Regions from separate parts of the Bradyrhizobium sp. A5 genome, predicted to be linked through region 1. Evidence: riboswitches for the same ligand, from Rfam matches in the RefSeq annotation. Region 1 holds a riboswitch; the other holds the start of a gene.
What was found. Region 1 has a riboswitch for glycine ahead of WHZ77_RS12410 (D-amino acid dehydrogenase). Riboswitches for the same ligand answer to the same signal wherever they lie in the genome.
Positions count from the first base shown of each region.

Region 2: another riboswitch for glycine. It lies ahead of gcvT (glycine cleavage system aminomethyltransferase GcvT); the one in region 1 lies ahead of WHZ77_RS12410 (D-amino acid dehydrogenase).

Region 1 covers NZ_CP148990.1:2,609,061-2,616,487, forward strand. The annotation lists gene WHZ77_RS12400 (ABC transporter permease) at 1-303, opposite strand, end outside; gene WHZ77_RS12405 (ABC transporter permease) at 324-1,265, opposite strand; gene WHZ77_RS12410 (D-amino acid dehydrogenase) at 1,446-2,747, opposite strand; glycine riboswitch at 2,816-2,928, opposite strand; glycine riboswitch at 2,932-3,036, opposite strand; partial or broken gene WHZ77_RS12415 (M20/M25/M40 family metallo-hydrolase) at 3,132-4,260, opposite strand; gene WHZ77_RS12420 (ABC transporter substrate-binding protein) at 4,529-6,139, shown strand; gene WHZ77_RS12425 (ABC transporter substrate-binding protein) at 6,371-7,427, shown strand, end outside.
Region 2 covers NZ_CP148990.1:2,462,054-2,469,480, forward strand. The annotation lists gene gcvP (aminomethyl-transferring glycine dehydrogenase) at 1-2,827, opposite strand, end outside; gene gcvH (glycine cleavage system protein GcvH) at 2,845-3,213, opposite strand; gene gcvT (glycine cleavage system aminomethyltransferase GcvT) at 3,224-4,372, opposite strand; glycine riboswitch at 4,518-4,606, opposite strand; gene alaS (alanine--tRNA ligase) at 4,829-7,427, shown strand, end outside.

The sequences.
Region 1 (7,427 bases):
CGCCGAGCCGATACCGATCAGAAGCGAGATGCGCCCGCCATAAATCACGCGTGACAGCAGGTCGCGGCCATAGGCGTCGGTACCGAGCAGGAACTGCGCCGAGGCCGGCTTCAGCCGTTGCGAGGGGGCCAACTGGATCGGATCATGCGGCGCGATCAGCGGCGCCAGGATCGAGACCAGCACGATCAGCGCAAGGCAGACCGTGGCCGCCGCGATGATCGGCGTCGAGGTGAGGAATCCGAAACGCGGCCGCAGCGGCGTCGTGATCGGAATGGACGATTGAGGAAGGCTATCGACCGACATTGTTGTTGTTATCCTTAGCCCTAGTACCGGATCCGGGGATCGAGCAGCGTGTAGGCGACGTCGATCAGGAGATTGACGACGACGTAGATCAGCGAGGTCAGCAGGATCATCGCCTGGATCACCGGATAGTCGCGCGCCAGCACCGCGTCCACGGTGAGGCGGCCGATGCCGGGGATGTTGAACACGCTCTCGGTGACGACGACGCCGGAGATCAGCAGTGCAAAGCCGGTGCCGATCACGGTGATCACGGGCACAGCGGCATTGCGCAGCGCATGCCGCATCATCACTGCGACCTCGTTGATGCCCTTCGCGCGCGCCGTTCGTACGTAATCCTCGCCGAGCACGTCGAGCATCGCCGCCCGCGTCATGCGCGCGATCAGCGCGACGTAGATGAAGGAGAGCGCGCAGGTCGGCAGGATGATGCGCTCGAAGAACGGTCCGAAGCCGTTGAAGATGCTGCGGAAGCCCTGCACCGGCACCCAGCGCAGGTCGATCGCGAACACCTGGATCAGGAGATAGCCGACCACAAACACGGGCACCGAGAAGCCCAGCACGGAGAGACCCATCACGAAGCGGTCGATCCAGGTGCCATGCTTCCATGCCGCGATCACGCCCAGGGGGACGGCGACGATGACCGCGAGGATGATGGTCGAGAGCGCGATCGAGATCGACGGCTCGACACGCTGGCTGATCATCTTGATGACCGGCAAATTGGAGATCAGCGACGTTCCGAGGTCGCCGTGCAGCAGCTTGTTCACCCAGGTGATGAACTGCACGATCAACGGCTCGTTGAGGCCGAGGGAGTCGCGGATGCGCTCCAGCCGTTCAGGTGTCGCGTTGTCACCGGCGAGAATCGCGGCGGGGTCGCCGGGGGTCAGCCGCAGCAGCAGAAACACGAACAGCGCGACGACACCCATCACGGGGACCGCCGCCAGAACGCGGCGAATGAGATAACCTAGCATGCACCTATCTCCGGCTGCGGAACGTGTGGCGCCCTGGGGCACCGGTGGAAGCTGTCGTGTCTATCATGCGCGCCTGTCATTCGGGCTGGAAAGCCGGCCGGAGATGCCGACCTTGCGGGGCAAATTGTGTGCCAAGGGCAGGGCGGTATCAAGGGGCCGCCCTGCGCCGGCCGGAACCACTCAGGATGCATGACGCAGCTCGGCCTCAACCTTGAGTGAGGGGACGCTCGGCGGTGCATTGAGCCCGCGCCAGCCGTCGATGGTCCCGGCGATCATCTGCGCGGTCGCGGCCGACAGGGTCCAGCCGAGATGGCCGTGGCCGGTGTTGAAGAACACGCCCGGTATCCGCCCTGCGCGCACCACCGGCATCATGTTCGGCATCATCGGCCGTAGCCCGGCCCACGGAACGACACGCGACGTTTCGACGTCGGGGAAGTTGCTGCGCACCCAGTCGACCAGCGGCTGCACCCGGTCGGCGCGAATGTCGCGGTTGAAGTCGTTGAATTCGGCGGTGCCGGCGACGCGGAAGCGATCGGCACCGAGCCGGCTGGTGACGATCTTGGCGGCTTCGTCGAGCAGGCTGACGGTCGGCGTTGCGTTGCGGCTCGCGGCGGTGTCGAGCTGTACGGTGATCGAGTAGCCCTTCACCGGATAGACGTTGACGCGCTCGTCGAGCAGGGTGGCGAAGTGACGGCTCGCCACACCTGCGCAGACCACGACGCCGTCCACCTTCAGCATGCCGCGCGCGGATGCGACCGCATCGCTTGCGGACAGATCGGCCCAGCCGATGACAAAGCCGGCGCCGGCGCGAGCGATCGAATCGATGTTGGCCTCGTGGATGAAGGTGGCGGCCCGTCGCTTGCAGGCCTCGGCAAGCCCGCGGGTAAACTTGTGGATATCGCCGGTCGCATCCGACGGGGTGTAGAAGCCGCCGTAATAGTCCTTGCGCAGCGTCGGCTCGATGGCGCGGATTTCCTCCGGTGTCACCGGACGGCGGTCGAGGCCGCCTTCCTGCAGCAGCGCGTTGACGCGCAGGCCGGACTCAAAACCCTTCTTGTCGTGATAGATGTGGAGGATGCCGCGGCGTTCGAGATCGAAGTCGATGCCCTCGCGTGCTGCGATCTCGAACAGATGCTTGCGGGCTTCGATCGCAAGGCGCGTGGTTTGAATCGTGTTGGCGCGGTAGTTGCCGATGTTGGCGACGAACTCGCTCATCCACGAATATTTGTGCCAGTTCGGCCGCGGGTTCATCAGCAGCGGCGCGTCGCGCCGGAACATCCAGCGCAGGCCTTTGAGGATCGTTGCGGTGCTATTCCAGACCTCGGCATTGCTGGCGGAGAGCTGTCCGCCATTGGCGAAGGAGGTCTCCATCGCGGCGTAACGGTGCTTGTCGAGCACCGTCACCCTGTAGCCGCGTTCCAGCAGGGCATAGGCGGTCGTTACGCCGGTGATGCCGGCGCCGATGATGGCGATATGAGTCATGGCAGGTTCGGGGCTCCCGTGAGTTAGAGTCGGCTAACCGCTGGCCGTAAAGCCGTTGGCGGCGCCCCATCTGTCACGGTTACCTGAGAGCTTGACCCGGCGCAGACCCCGTGAGGTCAGCTCCGGCCTATCCCCTTCGGTGGACGTCACGACTTTCAAATCGTGCCGTCTCTCTCCAGATCGTCCTGACGATACAGTCCTTTTGCCTGAGAGTTTCCGGGGCGGTTGCTCCGTCGGCGCCGCAAAGAAGGCTGGAAGCCTTCGTTGCGATCTCTCCCGCATCGTCGCGTGGACCATCGAGCAGTACGATGCGCCTCATTTTTAGACAAGGCTAAATTTCAACCGTGACTGCCAACGTATTGTGCAGTGCAAAGTTGGTTCAATTTACTCGAGCGTCGCCAGCAAACCCGCCATCAGCCGGCCGCGCTCGACCAGGCTGTCGACCTCGATGAACTCCTCGAGCGTGTGGCCATTGCCGCCGCGCACGCCAAGGCCGTCGAGCGTCGGGATGCCCATCGCACCGGTGAAATTGCCGTCGGAGCCGCCGCCGGAGCTCGCATGCGGCAGCTCGGCGCCGAGCGATTTGGCGATGCTGCGTGCCTTTTCATACAGCGCCATCGTGCCCGCATCCGGCTCCCACACGGGCCGGGTGACGCCGCGAGTCACCTTGAAGGATACGTCGTTGGCCGTGCCCGACAGGGCCAGCATGCGCTCGACGCCGCGATCGAGATCGGCCTGGCGCTTGGCCATCGACAGTGCTTCGCCGGTGGCGGTCGTGGCAACGCAGTTCACCCATTGTCCGCCATGCACGACGCCGACGGAGAAAGTGCAATCCGCCGTCGTCATCGCGTCGATCGCGAGGATCTGCCGCGCCATTTCGCGGATCGCCGAGCGTCCCGCCGACAACGTCGCGCCGGCGTGGCTCGGCCGGCCCGTCGCCTCGAGATTGAAGCGCGCGATGGCGTAACGCCCGGTGGTCACGCCGTTGTCGGCGCGGCCCGGCTCGGGCACCAGCACATATTTGTTGCGCGCCGCCTCGGCCTCGATGATGTCGCGGGTCGAGGGCGTGCCGACTTCCTCGTCCGGCGTGAACAGCACGGTGATCGGCAGCGGCGTGGTAGGAGGCCCGCGCCAGCTGCCGGATCGCTTCCAGCGAGAGATAGTTGCCGCCCTTCATGTCGTAGATGCCGGGGCCGTAGCACTTGTTGCCCTCGCGCCGCCATTTCAGCTTCTCGATGGTGCCGACCGGGTGGACGGTGTCCATGTGGCCGGCGATCAGGATGCCCGGCTCACCTTGCTTCGGATGCGGGAAGCGTGCCCGGATGACGCCGCCAAAGCCCTGGCGGCCGGCGATGCGTTCGATCGTCGCACCCATGATTGCCATATCCCGCGCTGCGATATCGAGCATGCGGTTAACGGCACCGGCGTCCCAGGTCGGGCTCTCGCAGTCGACCCAGGTGCGCAGGCCTTCGAGCATGGCCTCGGAATCGAAGGGAAGATTGGCTGGATTCATCTTAATGTCTCTCAAGCTTCGAAAGATGGAACGCGCATTGCATTGCGCTGGGCAGGACGAGCGGGGAGTGTTGTAGAGCCAAACCGATCTTTGTGGAGCCCGTACGCGCGCCGCTTGGGCTTGCAGCTAAACCGGATTGACGCGCACAACGCTGTCTGCAAGTCTCGAAAAGATAAAGGCATTGCATGAGGTTAGTTCGCCTAAGGAACGAACCGAATGCTCAACCAATAACCTGCCTTTGAATAGTTTCACGTCAGGAGAGACTTCTATGCTGAGCTTGATGCGCCGGGGGCGTCGCGCGTTCGCCTCCACACTTGCGCTGTCGGTCGTCGCGCTTTCGACCGCAATGGCCTCGCCGGTATTTGCCGCCGGCAAGACCATCACCGCGGTGATGCATTCGGATCTGCGCGTCATCGATCCGATCTTCACCACCGCCTACATCACGCGTGACCATGGCTACATGGTCTACGACACGCTGATCACGACGGATTCGAATTTCAAGATCCAGCCGCAGATGGCGGACTGGAAAATCTCCGACGACAAGCTGACCTACACCTTCACGCTGCGCGACGGCCTGAAGTGGCATGACGGCACGCCGGTAACGGCGGAAGACTGCGTCGCCTCGCTCAAGCGCTGGGCCGCGGTCGACGGCATGGGCCAGCAGATGATGACCTTCACGGCCAGCATCGAGGCGACCGATCCCAAGACCATCACGCTGAAGCTGAAGGAGCCCTACGGCCTCGTCCTCGAATCGATCGGCAAGCCGTCTTCCCGCGTGCCCTTCATGATGCCGAAGCGTCTGGCCGAAACGCCGCCGGACAAGCAGATCCCCGAGCAGATCGGCTCCGGTCCGTTCAAGTTCGTGCAGGGCGAATTCCAGCCCGGCGTGAAGGCGGTCTACGTCAAGAACACCGACTACGTGCCGCGCAAGGAGCCGGCGAGTTGGACCGCCGGCGCCAAGGTCGTGAAGGTCGATCGCGTCGAGTGGATCACCATGCCGGACTCGCAGACCGCGGTGAATGCGCTGCAATCGGGCGACATCGACTTCATGGAAGTGCCGCCGTGGGACCTGCTGCCGATGCTTGAAGGCAATGCGGACCTCAAGGTCGAGGTGCTGAACAAGTTCGGCTATCAGACCCTTGGGCGCATGAACTTCCTCTATCCGCCCTTCGACAATCCGAAGATCCGTCGCGCGGCGCTTCTGGCGATGAACCAGAAGGACGTCCTCGACGCGCTCGTCGGCAATCCCAAATATTACAAGATCTGCGGCGCGTTCTTCATCTGCGACACGCCTTTCGCGAGCGACGTCGGCTCGGAATCGCTGGTCAAGGGCAACGGCATGGCGGAGGCCAAGAAGCTGCTCGCCGAGTCCGGCTATGACGGCACGCCCGTCGTGGTCATGGTGCCCGGCGACGTCGTGACGCTGAAGGCGCAGCCGACGGTCGCGGTGCAGCTGCTCCGCGAGGCCGGCTTCAAGGTCGACGCGCAGGCGACCGACTGGCAGACGGTGGTGAGCCGCAGAGCCAGCCAGAAGCCCCCGAAGGAGGGCGGCTGGAACATGTTCTTCACCAACTGGGTCAGCGCCGACGTCTCCAACCCGATCTCGAACCTCTCGATCGGCGGCCAGGGCAAGAAGGGCGGCTGGTTCGGCTGGGCGGAGAACGCCAAGATCGAGAAGCTCAAGGACGACTTCGTCCGCGCCGCCTCGCTCGACGATCAGAAGAAGATCGCGACCGAGATCCAGAAGGAAGCCTACGACCAGGTGATCTACATCCCGCTCGGCCAGTATCTGGCTCCGAGCGCGTGGCGGAAGTCGTTGACCGGCGTGCTCGACGGCCCGGCAACCCCGGTGTTCTGGAACATGGACAAGAGCGAGTAAGGCGAGGGCGCGTGAGCGCGCCTTCCGTATCGACCACCACGCGGCGCCGCTGTCATCAGCGGCGCCGCTCGCCAAAGAACTTCCGAGCAGAAACTTCTCAGGAGAGCTTCAGTGATCCAATTCACGTGCCGGGGACGTCGGTCTTTCGCCTCCACACTTGCGATCTCAGTCGTCGCGCTTTCGGCACTGGTCTCGCCAGTTCTTGCCGCGGGCAAGACCATTACCGCCGTGATGCATTCGGATCTGCGCGTCCTCGATCCGATCTTTACCAGCGCCTATATCTCCCGTGACCATGGTTACATGGTCTACGACACGCTGCTCGCGACGGATTCGAACTTCAAGGTCCAGCCGCAGATGGCGGACTGGAAGATCTCCGACGACAAGCTGACCTACACCTTTACGCTGCGGGATGGCCTGAAATGGCATGACGGTACGCCCGTCACCGCGGAAGATTGCGTTGCTTCGCTGAAGCGCTGGGCCGCCGTCGACGGGATGGGACAGCAGATGATGCTGTTCACCGCGAGCATCGAGGCGACCGATCCCAAGACCATCACGCTGAAGCTGAAGGAGCCCTACGCGCTCGTGCTGGACTCGATCGGCAAGCCGTCCTCGCGGGTCGCCTTCATGATGCCGAAGCGTCTTGCCGAGACGCCGGTGGACAAGCAGATCCCCGAGCAGATCGGCTCCGGCCCGTTCAAGTTCGTGCAGGGCGAATTCCAGCCCGGCGTAAAGTCGATCTACGTCAAGAACACCGACTACGTGCCGCGCAAGGAGCCGGCGAGCTGGACCGCCGGCGGCAAGGTGGTGAAGGTCGATCGCGTCGAATGGATCACCATGCCTGACTCGCAGACGGCATTGAACGCGCTGCAGTCGGGCGACGTCGATTTCATGGAGAATCTCGCCCTCGACATGTTGCCCACCATCGAAGCCGACAAGGGGCTCAAGGTCGACATCCTGAACAAGTTCGGCTTCCAGACGGGCGCGCGGATGAACTTCCTTCATCCGCCATTCGACAACGTCAAGGTCCGCCGCGCGGCATTCCTCGCGATGAAACAGAAGGACGTGCTGGACGCGCTGATCGGCAATCCCAAGTTCTACAAGACCTGCGCTGCGGCCTTCATCTGCGACACGCCGTTCGCGACGGACGTTGGCGGCGAGACCCTAGCGAAGGGCGGCGACATGGCCGCGGCCAGGAAGGCGCTCGCCGAATCCGGCTACGACGGGACACCCGTCGTGCTGATGGCGCCGGGCGATGTGCTGACACTGAAGGCGCAGCCGATCGTGGTGG
Region 2 (7,427 bases), 150 kb from region 1:
AGCACACCAGATTGCGGTCGCCGTAGACGTTGTCGACGCGGCCGACCGGGCACCAGTATTTGTCGGTGCGCGAGGTGCCCGCGGGGAAGCAGCCCTCGGCGCGGGTGTAGGCGCGCTTCCAATCGTCATCGACGATGTCGTGCACGGTGTGCGGGGCGTGACGCAGCGGTGACGCCTCGATCTTGAAGCGGCCGGCCTCGACCTCGGCGATCTCCTTGCGGATCGCGATCATTGCGTCGCAAAAACGATCGAGCTCCGCCTTCGATTCCGACTCGGTCGGCTCGATCATCAGCGTGCCCGGCACCGGGAAGCTCATCGTCGGTGCATGGAAGCCGTAGTCGATCAGACGTTTTGCGATGTCGTCCACGGTGACGCCGCTGGTCGTCTTCAGCGCGCGCGGATCGACAATGCATTCATGCGCGACGCGGCCCTTCTCGTTCTTGTAGAGCACCGGGAAGTGCGGATCGAGGCGCGCTGCGATGTAGTTGGCGTTGAGAATCGCGATTTCGGTGGCGCGCTTCAGGCCGTCGCCGCCCATCATCAGGATGTAGATGTAGGAGATGGTCAGGATCGACGCCGAGCCGAACGGCGCGGCCGAGACCGGGCCGACCGGCGCGTCCGCCTGCGTTGACGGGTGGCCAGGGAGGAAGGGCGCAAGATGCGCCTTGACGCCGATCGGACCCATGCCGGGGCCGCCGCCGCCATGCGGGATGCAGAAGGTCTTGTGCAGATTGAGATGGCTGACATCGGCGCCGTAATCGCCGGGCCTGCTAAGGCCGACCTGCGCATTGAGGTTGGCGCCGTCGAGATACACCTGGCCGCCATGGCTGTGGACGATGTCGCAGATCTCGCGGATATGCTCCTCGAACACGCCATGGGTCGAGGGATAGGTGATCATGACCGCGGCGAGATCCTTCGTATGCGTCTCGGCCTTGGCGCGGAGATCGTTGACGTCGACGTCGCCGTTCTTTTCGCAGGCGACCACCACCACGTCCATGCCGGCCATCGCGGCCGAGGCCGGGTTGGTGCCGTGGGCGGAGGAGGGGATCAGGCAGATCTTGCGATGGCTGTGCCCACGCGCGGCATGATAGCCGCGGATCGCGAGCAGCCCGGCATATTCGCCCTGCGCGCCCGAGTTCGGCTGCAGCGAGATCGCGTCATAACCGGTGATGTCGCACAGCCATTTTTCCAGCCGCGCGAACAGCGCGTGATAGCCCTTGGCCTGATCGCGCGGGACGAACGGGTGCAACGTCGCAAACTCCGGCCAGGTCAGCGGCATCATCTCGGTGGTCGCGTTCAGCTTCATCGTGCACGATCCGAGCGGGATCATCGCGCGGTCGAGCGCGAGGTCGCGGTCGCTGAGCTTGCGCATGTAGCGCAGCATCTCGGTCTCCGAGCGATGCGCGTGGAACACGGGATGGGTGAGGAAACCGGTGCCGCGCTTCAGCGCCTCCGGCAGCACCTCGCGCGTGGTGGCGTCGATCTCGGCATAGTAAAGCGTGCCGCCGAAGGCGCGCCAGACCGCCTCGACCGTCGCGGGCGTGGTGGTCTCGTCGAGCGCGATGCGCAAGCTCGTTTCACCGACGCCGAGATTGATCTTTTCGGCGGCGGCGCGCGCGACGATCTCGGCTCGCCCAGCGCCGGCGTCCACGCTGATCGTGTCGAAGAAGGTTTCGCTGTCAGGCGCAAAGCCGAGCTTGCGCAGGCCGGCGGCGAGCACGGCGGTGCGGCGATGCACGTTGCGCGCAATCTGCGTCAGGCCCTCGGGTCCGTGATAGACTGCATACATCGAGGCGATCACGGCGAGCAGCACCTGCGCGGTGCAGATGTTGGAGGTCGCTTTCTCGCGGCGGATGTGCTGCTCGCGGGTCTGCAGCGCAAGGCGATAGGCGGGCGCGCCGCGGGAGTCCACGGAGAGGCCGACGATGCGGCCGGGCAGCGAGCGCTTCAGCGCATCGCGCACGGCCATATAGGCCGCGTGCGGTCCGCCGTAGCCCATCGGCACGCCGAAGCGCTGCGCCGAACCGATGGCGATGTCGGCCCCGAGCTCGCCGGGCGAGGCGAGCAGCGTCAGCGCCAGCAGGTCGGCCGCGACGATCGCGAGTGCGCCCTTGGCCTTCAGCGCGGCGATCGCGGGCCTGAGGTCGCGCAACGCGCCCGAGCTTCCAGGATATTGCAGCAGTGCGCCGAGCACGTCGGCCTTGTCGAGATCGGCGAGGGGATCGCCGACGATCAGGCTCCAGCCCAGCGGCTCGGCGCGGGTGCGCATCACGGCCAGCGTCTGCGGATGCACGTCCTTGTCGACGAAGAAGGCGTTTGCTTTCACCTGCGAGTGCCGCTCGGCGAGCGCCATCGCTTCGGCGGCGGCGGTCGCCTCGTCCAGCAGCGAAGCGTTGGCGACGTCGAGCCCGGTGAGGTCGCAGATCATGGTCTGGAAGTTGAGCAACGCTTCCAGCCGGCCCTGGCTGATCTCGGGCTGGTAGGGCGTGTAGGCCGTGTACCAGGCCGGGTTCTCCAGGATGTTGCGCTGGATCACCGTGGGCAGGATCGTGCCGGAATAGCCTTGGCCGATCAGCGAGGTGAAGACCTGGTTCTCTCGCGCGAGTTCGCCCATATGCGCGATCGCCTCGGTCTCGCTGAGCGGCTTGCCGAGATCGAGGGGGGCGGCCTGCCGGATCGAAGCCGGCAGCGTTTCCGACATCAGCGCGTCAACGCTCTTGGCGCCGACAGTTTCGAGCATTGCGGTGACATCGCGCACTGAGGGGCCGATGTGGCGGCGAACGAAAGTGGCGGCGGTCTCGCCGCTGGATTTACGGTGCGCGGTCATCGCTTGCTCCATCGTCCTTAAGCCGTATGTACCTTGTAGGCGGCTTCATCCATGAGGCCGCCGAGCTCGTTCTTGTCGGCAATTTTGATCTTGAAGAACCACGCCTTGCCCTGCGCGTCCGAGTTCACCAGCGCCGGCTCGGCGGCGAGCGCATCGTTGGTTTCGAGCACCTCGCCGGTCACAGGCGCGTAGACGTCGGAGGCCGCCTTGACCGATTCCACAACGGCGGCAGCTTCCGCCTTCTTCAGCGCGCGGCCGACCTTGGGCAGTTCGACGAACACGACGTCGCCGAGCTGCGACTGCGCGTAGTCGGTGATGCCGACGGTGGCGACATCGCCGTCGATGGCGAGCCATTCATGGTCGGAGGTGTACAGCGTCGTGGTCATTCTCGGGTCCTCAGCGTTTGTAGGTGTTTTTCACGAAGGGCATGGCGGCGACGGCGAGGGCCAGGCGCTGGCCGCGCACTTCGGCGAAGATTTGCGTGCCGAGCGCGCTCGATGCGGTGGGCACGTAGCCCATCGCGACCGGCGCATTCAGGCTCGGGCCGAAGCCGCCCGATGTCACTTTTCCAATCGGCTCGCCGCCTGCGCTGGTCGCGAACAGCAGCGCGCCTTCGCGCACCGGCGCGCGGCCCTGGGCCAGCAGGCCGACACGGCGACGGGATGCGCCGTTGTCAAAATGGGCGAGGATCTTTTCCGCGCCGGGAAAGCCGCCGGCGCGCGCGCCGCCGCTGCGTCGGCTCTTCTGCACCGACCATTCAAGCGCGGCTTCGACCGGGGTGGACTCAGTGTCGATGTCGTGACCGTAGAGGCAGAGCCCGGCTTCCAGCCGCAGGCTGTCGCGGGCACCTAAGCCGATCGGCATGACGTCGGGATCGTCGAGCAGCATTTTGGCCAGGCGCTCGGCATCGGCAGCGGGGACCGAAATCTCGAATCCGTCCTCGCCGGTGTAGCCGGAGCGCGAGACGAAACAGTCGAGGCCGGCGACCTTGTGCGGGCCGGCGTCCATGAACTTCATGGACGGCGCCTCTGCACATAATTTCGCCAGCACCGATTCCGCCTTCGGGCCCTGCAACGCGACCAGCGCGCGGTCGGCCAGCGAATCGATGATGTAGTCGCCGGAGAGATTCGCGCGCAGATGCGCTTCGTCCGCGTCCTTGCAGGCGGCGTTGACGACCAGGAACAGGTGATCACCGAAATTGGCGACCATGAGATCGTCGAGGATGCCGCCGTCGTAATTGGTGAACTGGGCGTAGCGCTGCCGTCCCGGTGCAATCGCGACGATATCCTGCGGCACCAGCCGCTCCAGCGCGCGGGCGGCGTCCTCGACCTTGCCCGATTTCGGGCGGAGCGCGAGCTGGCCCATGTGGGAGACGTCGAACAGGCCGGCGGAAGAGCGGGTATGCAGATGCTCTTTGAGCACGCCCGCGGGGTATTGCACCGGCATGTCATAGCCCGCGAACGGCACCATCTTGCCGCCGAGGGATAGATGCAGCCCGTGAAGGGGCGTTCTTTTCAGGGAGTCTTGGTCGTCGCGCGCAAGCATCACGGGGCCCTCGGCGGTTCCCCGGGGACGATTCCCCGGTGGACACCAGTCGAAGCCCCATCTGTCGCTGTGCCTGAGAGTATTATCCCGTCGGCGGACGCTGTTCGGGTCTTAAGCCCGCCAGTGCCTCTTTCCAGATGTCGTCAAAGCCACGCGGTCCTTTTGCCTGAGAGTTTCCGGGGCGGTTGCTCCTTCGGCGCCGGCACCAAAGCCGGTCTCTCCCGACGTGGCCGTACGATACAGATGGGTACAGACCACAGGGCGGCCAAGCCTGTCAACGCAGGCTTTGCGCCTTTCAACGGGATTGCGCTGATGCGGCAACCCACTGATCTGTCTGCACAGTTTCTGGACAGCGAAGCTGGCCTTGTCTAAAAGCGCTCTGGCCCGCAGATATCAGTCCAAACTCGCGGTTTGGATGGCAAGTCAGCGGGTCCAAGCACACCCGATTGGATGAACATGAGCGGCGTCAACGAGATCAGGTCGACCTTTCTGAACTTCTTTGCCGAGAACGGCCACGAGATCGTGTCGTCCTCGCCATTGGTGCCGCGCAACGATCCGACATTGATGTTCACCAATGCCGGCATGGTGCAGTTCAAGAACGTCTTCACCGGCGTCGAGAAGCGGCCCTATCAGCGCGCCACCACCTCGCAGAAATGCGTGCGTGCCGGCGGCAAGCACAACGACCTCGACAATGTCGGCTACACCGCGCGCCATCTCACCTTCTTCGAGATGCTCGGCAACTTCTCGTTCGGTGACTATTTCAAGGAACGTGCGATCGAGCTGGCCTGGAAGCTGATCACCAGGGAATACGGGCTGAAGAAGGACAAGCTGCTGGTCACCGTCTACCACACCGACGACGAGGCGGCTGATCTCTGGAAGAAAATCGCGGGGTTCTCCGACGACCGCATCATCCGCATCCCGACCTCGGACAATTTCTGGGCGATGGGCGACACCGGTCCGTGCGGCCCGTGCTCGGAGATCTTCATCGACCGCGGCGATCACATCTGGGGCGGACCGCCGGGCTCGCCGGAAGAGGACGGCGACCGCTTCCTCGAGTTCTGGAATCTCGTGTTCATGCAATACGAGCAGGTGACGAAGGAGGAGCGCGTGGCGCTGCCGCGTCCCTCGATCGACACCGGCATGGGCCTCGAGCGCATGGCCAGCATCATGCAGGGCGTCGACAGCGTGTTCGAGACCGATCTGTTCCGTCATTTGATCGACGCGACGTCGTCCGCGCTCGGCAGCGGGCCGAACGAGCAGACCGTGGCCTCGTTCCGCGTCATCGCCGACCATTTGCGCTCCTCGGCCTTCCTGGTCTCCGACGGCGTGCTGCCCTCGAACGAGGGCCGTGGCTATGTGCTGCGCCGGATCATGCGCCGCGCGATGCGCCATGCGCAGCTGCTGGGCGCGAAAGAGCCGCTGATGCATCGGCTGGTCTGGGCGCTGGTGCGCGAGATGGGCCAGGCCTATCCCGAGCTCTTGCGCGCGGAGAATTTGATCGAGGAAACGCTGCGGCTGGAGGAGACCCGCTTCCGCAAGACGCTGACCCGCGGCCTTGCCATCCTCGACGAGAAGAGCGCGTCCTTGAAGAAGGGCGACATGTTCGACGGCGACGTCGCCTTCACGCTGTACGACACCTACGGCTTCCCGCTGGATCTCACGCAGGACGCGCTGAAATCGCGCGGCATCGGCGTGGATCAGGCCTCGTTCACCGACGCGATGGAGCGCCAGAAGGCCAAGGCGCGCGAGTCCTGGAAGGGCTCGGGCGAGGCAGCTTCCGAGGCGATCTGGTTCCCGCTGCGCGAGAAGCTCGGGGCCACCGAATTCCTGGGCTACGAGACCGAAAGCGCCGAAGGCGTGGTCTCCGCGCTGGTGAAGGACGGCCAGGAAGTTGCCAGCCTCAAGGCCGGCGACACCGGCGCGCTGCTGCTGAACCAGACGCCGTTTTACGCGGAGTCCGGCGGCCAGGTCGGCGACACCGGCGTGCTGACGGGCGAGGGCGGCATCAAGTTCCGCGTCACCGACACGCAGAAGAAGCTCGGCGATCTCTTCGTCCATGTCGGCGTCGTGGAGAGCGGCGAGCTGAAGCTCGGCACCGCGCTGCAGCTCGAGGTCGATCACGGCAGGCGCTCGTCGATCCGCGCGCATCACTCGGCGACGCATCTCATTCACGAGGCGCTGCGCCAGGTGCTCGGCGATCACATCGCCCAGCGCGGCTCGATGGTCGCACCCGACCGTCTCCGCTTCGACTTCGTGCATCCGAAGCCCATCACCGCGGAAGAGCTCGCCCGCGTCGAGGACATCGCCAACGACGTGGTGCTGGAGAACGACGAGGTCACGACCCGCGTCATGGGCGTCGATGAAGCGCGTGAACAGGGCGCGCGCGCCCTGTTCGGCGAGAAATACGGCGACGAGGTCCGGGTCGTCTCGATGGGCCGGACCGCGCGTGAGCGCGGCGCCAACGCGCTCGGCTGGTCGGTCGAACTGTGCGGCGGCACCCATGTGCGGCGCACCGGCGACATCGGCCTGATCACGCTGACCGGCGAGAGCGCGGTGGCCTCCGGCGTGCGACGCATCGAGGCGCTGACCGGCAATTACGCACGCAGGCACGCCAACGACACCATGGCGCTGGCGAAGACGGCAGCCAACGAGCTGCGCACCTCGATCGACGACGTCCCGGCGCGCATCACCGCGCTGATGGACGAGCGCAAGAAGCTCGAGCGCGAACTCTCCGACGCCCGCAAGAAGCTCGCGATGGGCGGCGGCGCGTCCGCCGGCGACGGCGGACAGTCCAACGTCGTGGAGATCGGTGACGTCAAGTTCTACAGGCTTCACGTCACGGGATTGCCGAGCGATGAACTCAAGTCGCTGGTCGACCAGGCCAAGGCTGAAATCAAGTCGGGTGTCGTCGCGGTTGCGAATACGACGGCCGACGGCAAGGCCAGCCTCGTTGTCGGCGTGACCAAGGATATGTCGGCCCGTTTCGACGCCGCAAGCCTCGTCAAGATCGGCGTGCCGGTCGTCGGCGGAAAGGGCGGCGGCGGCCGGGCCGAGA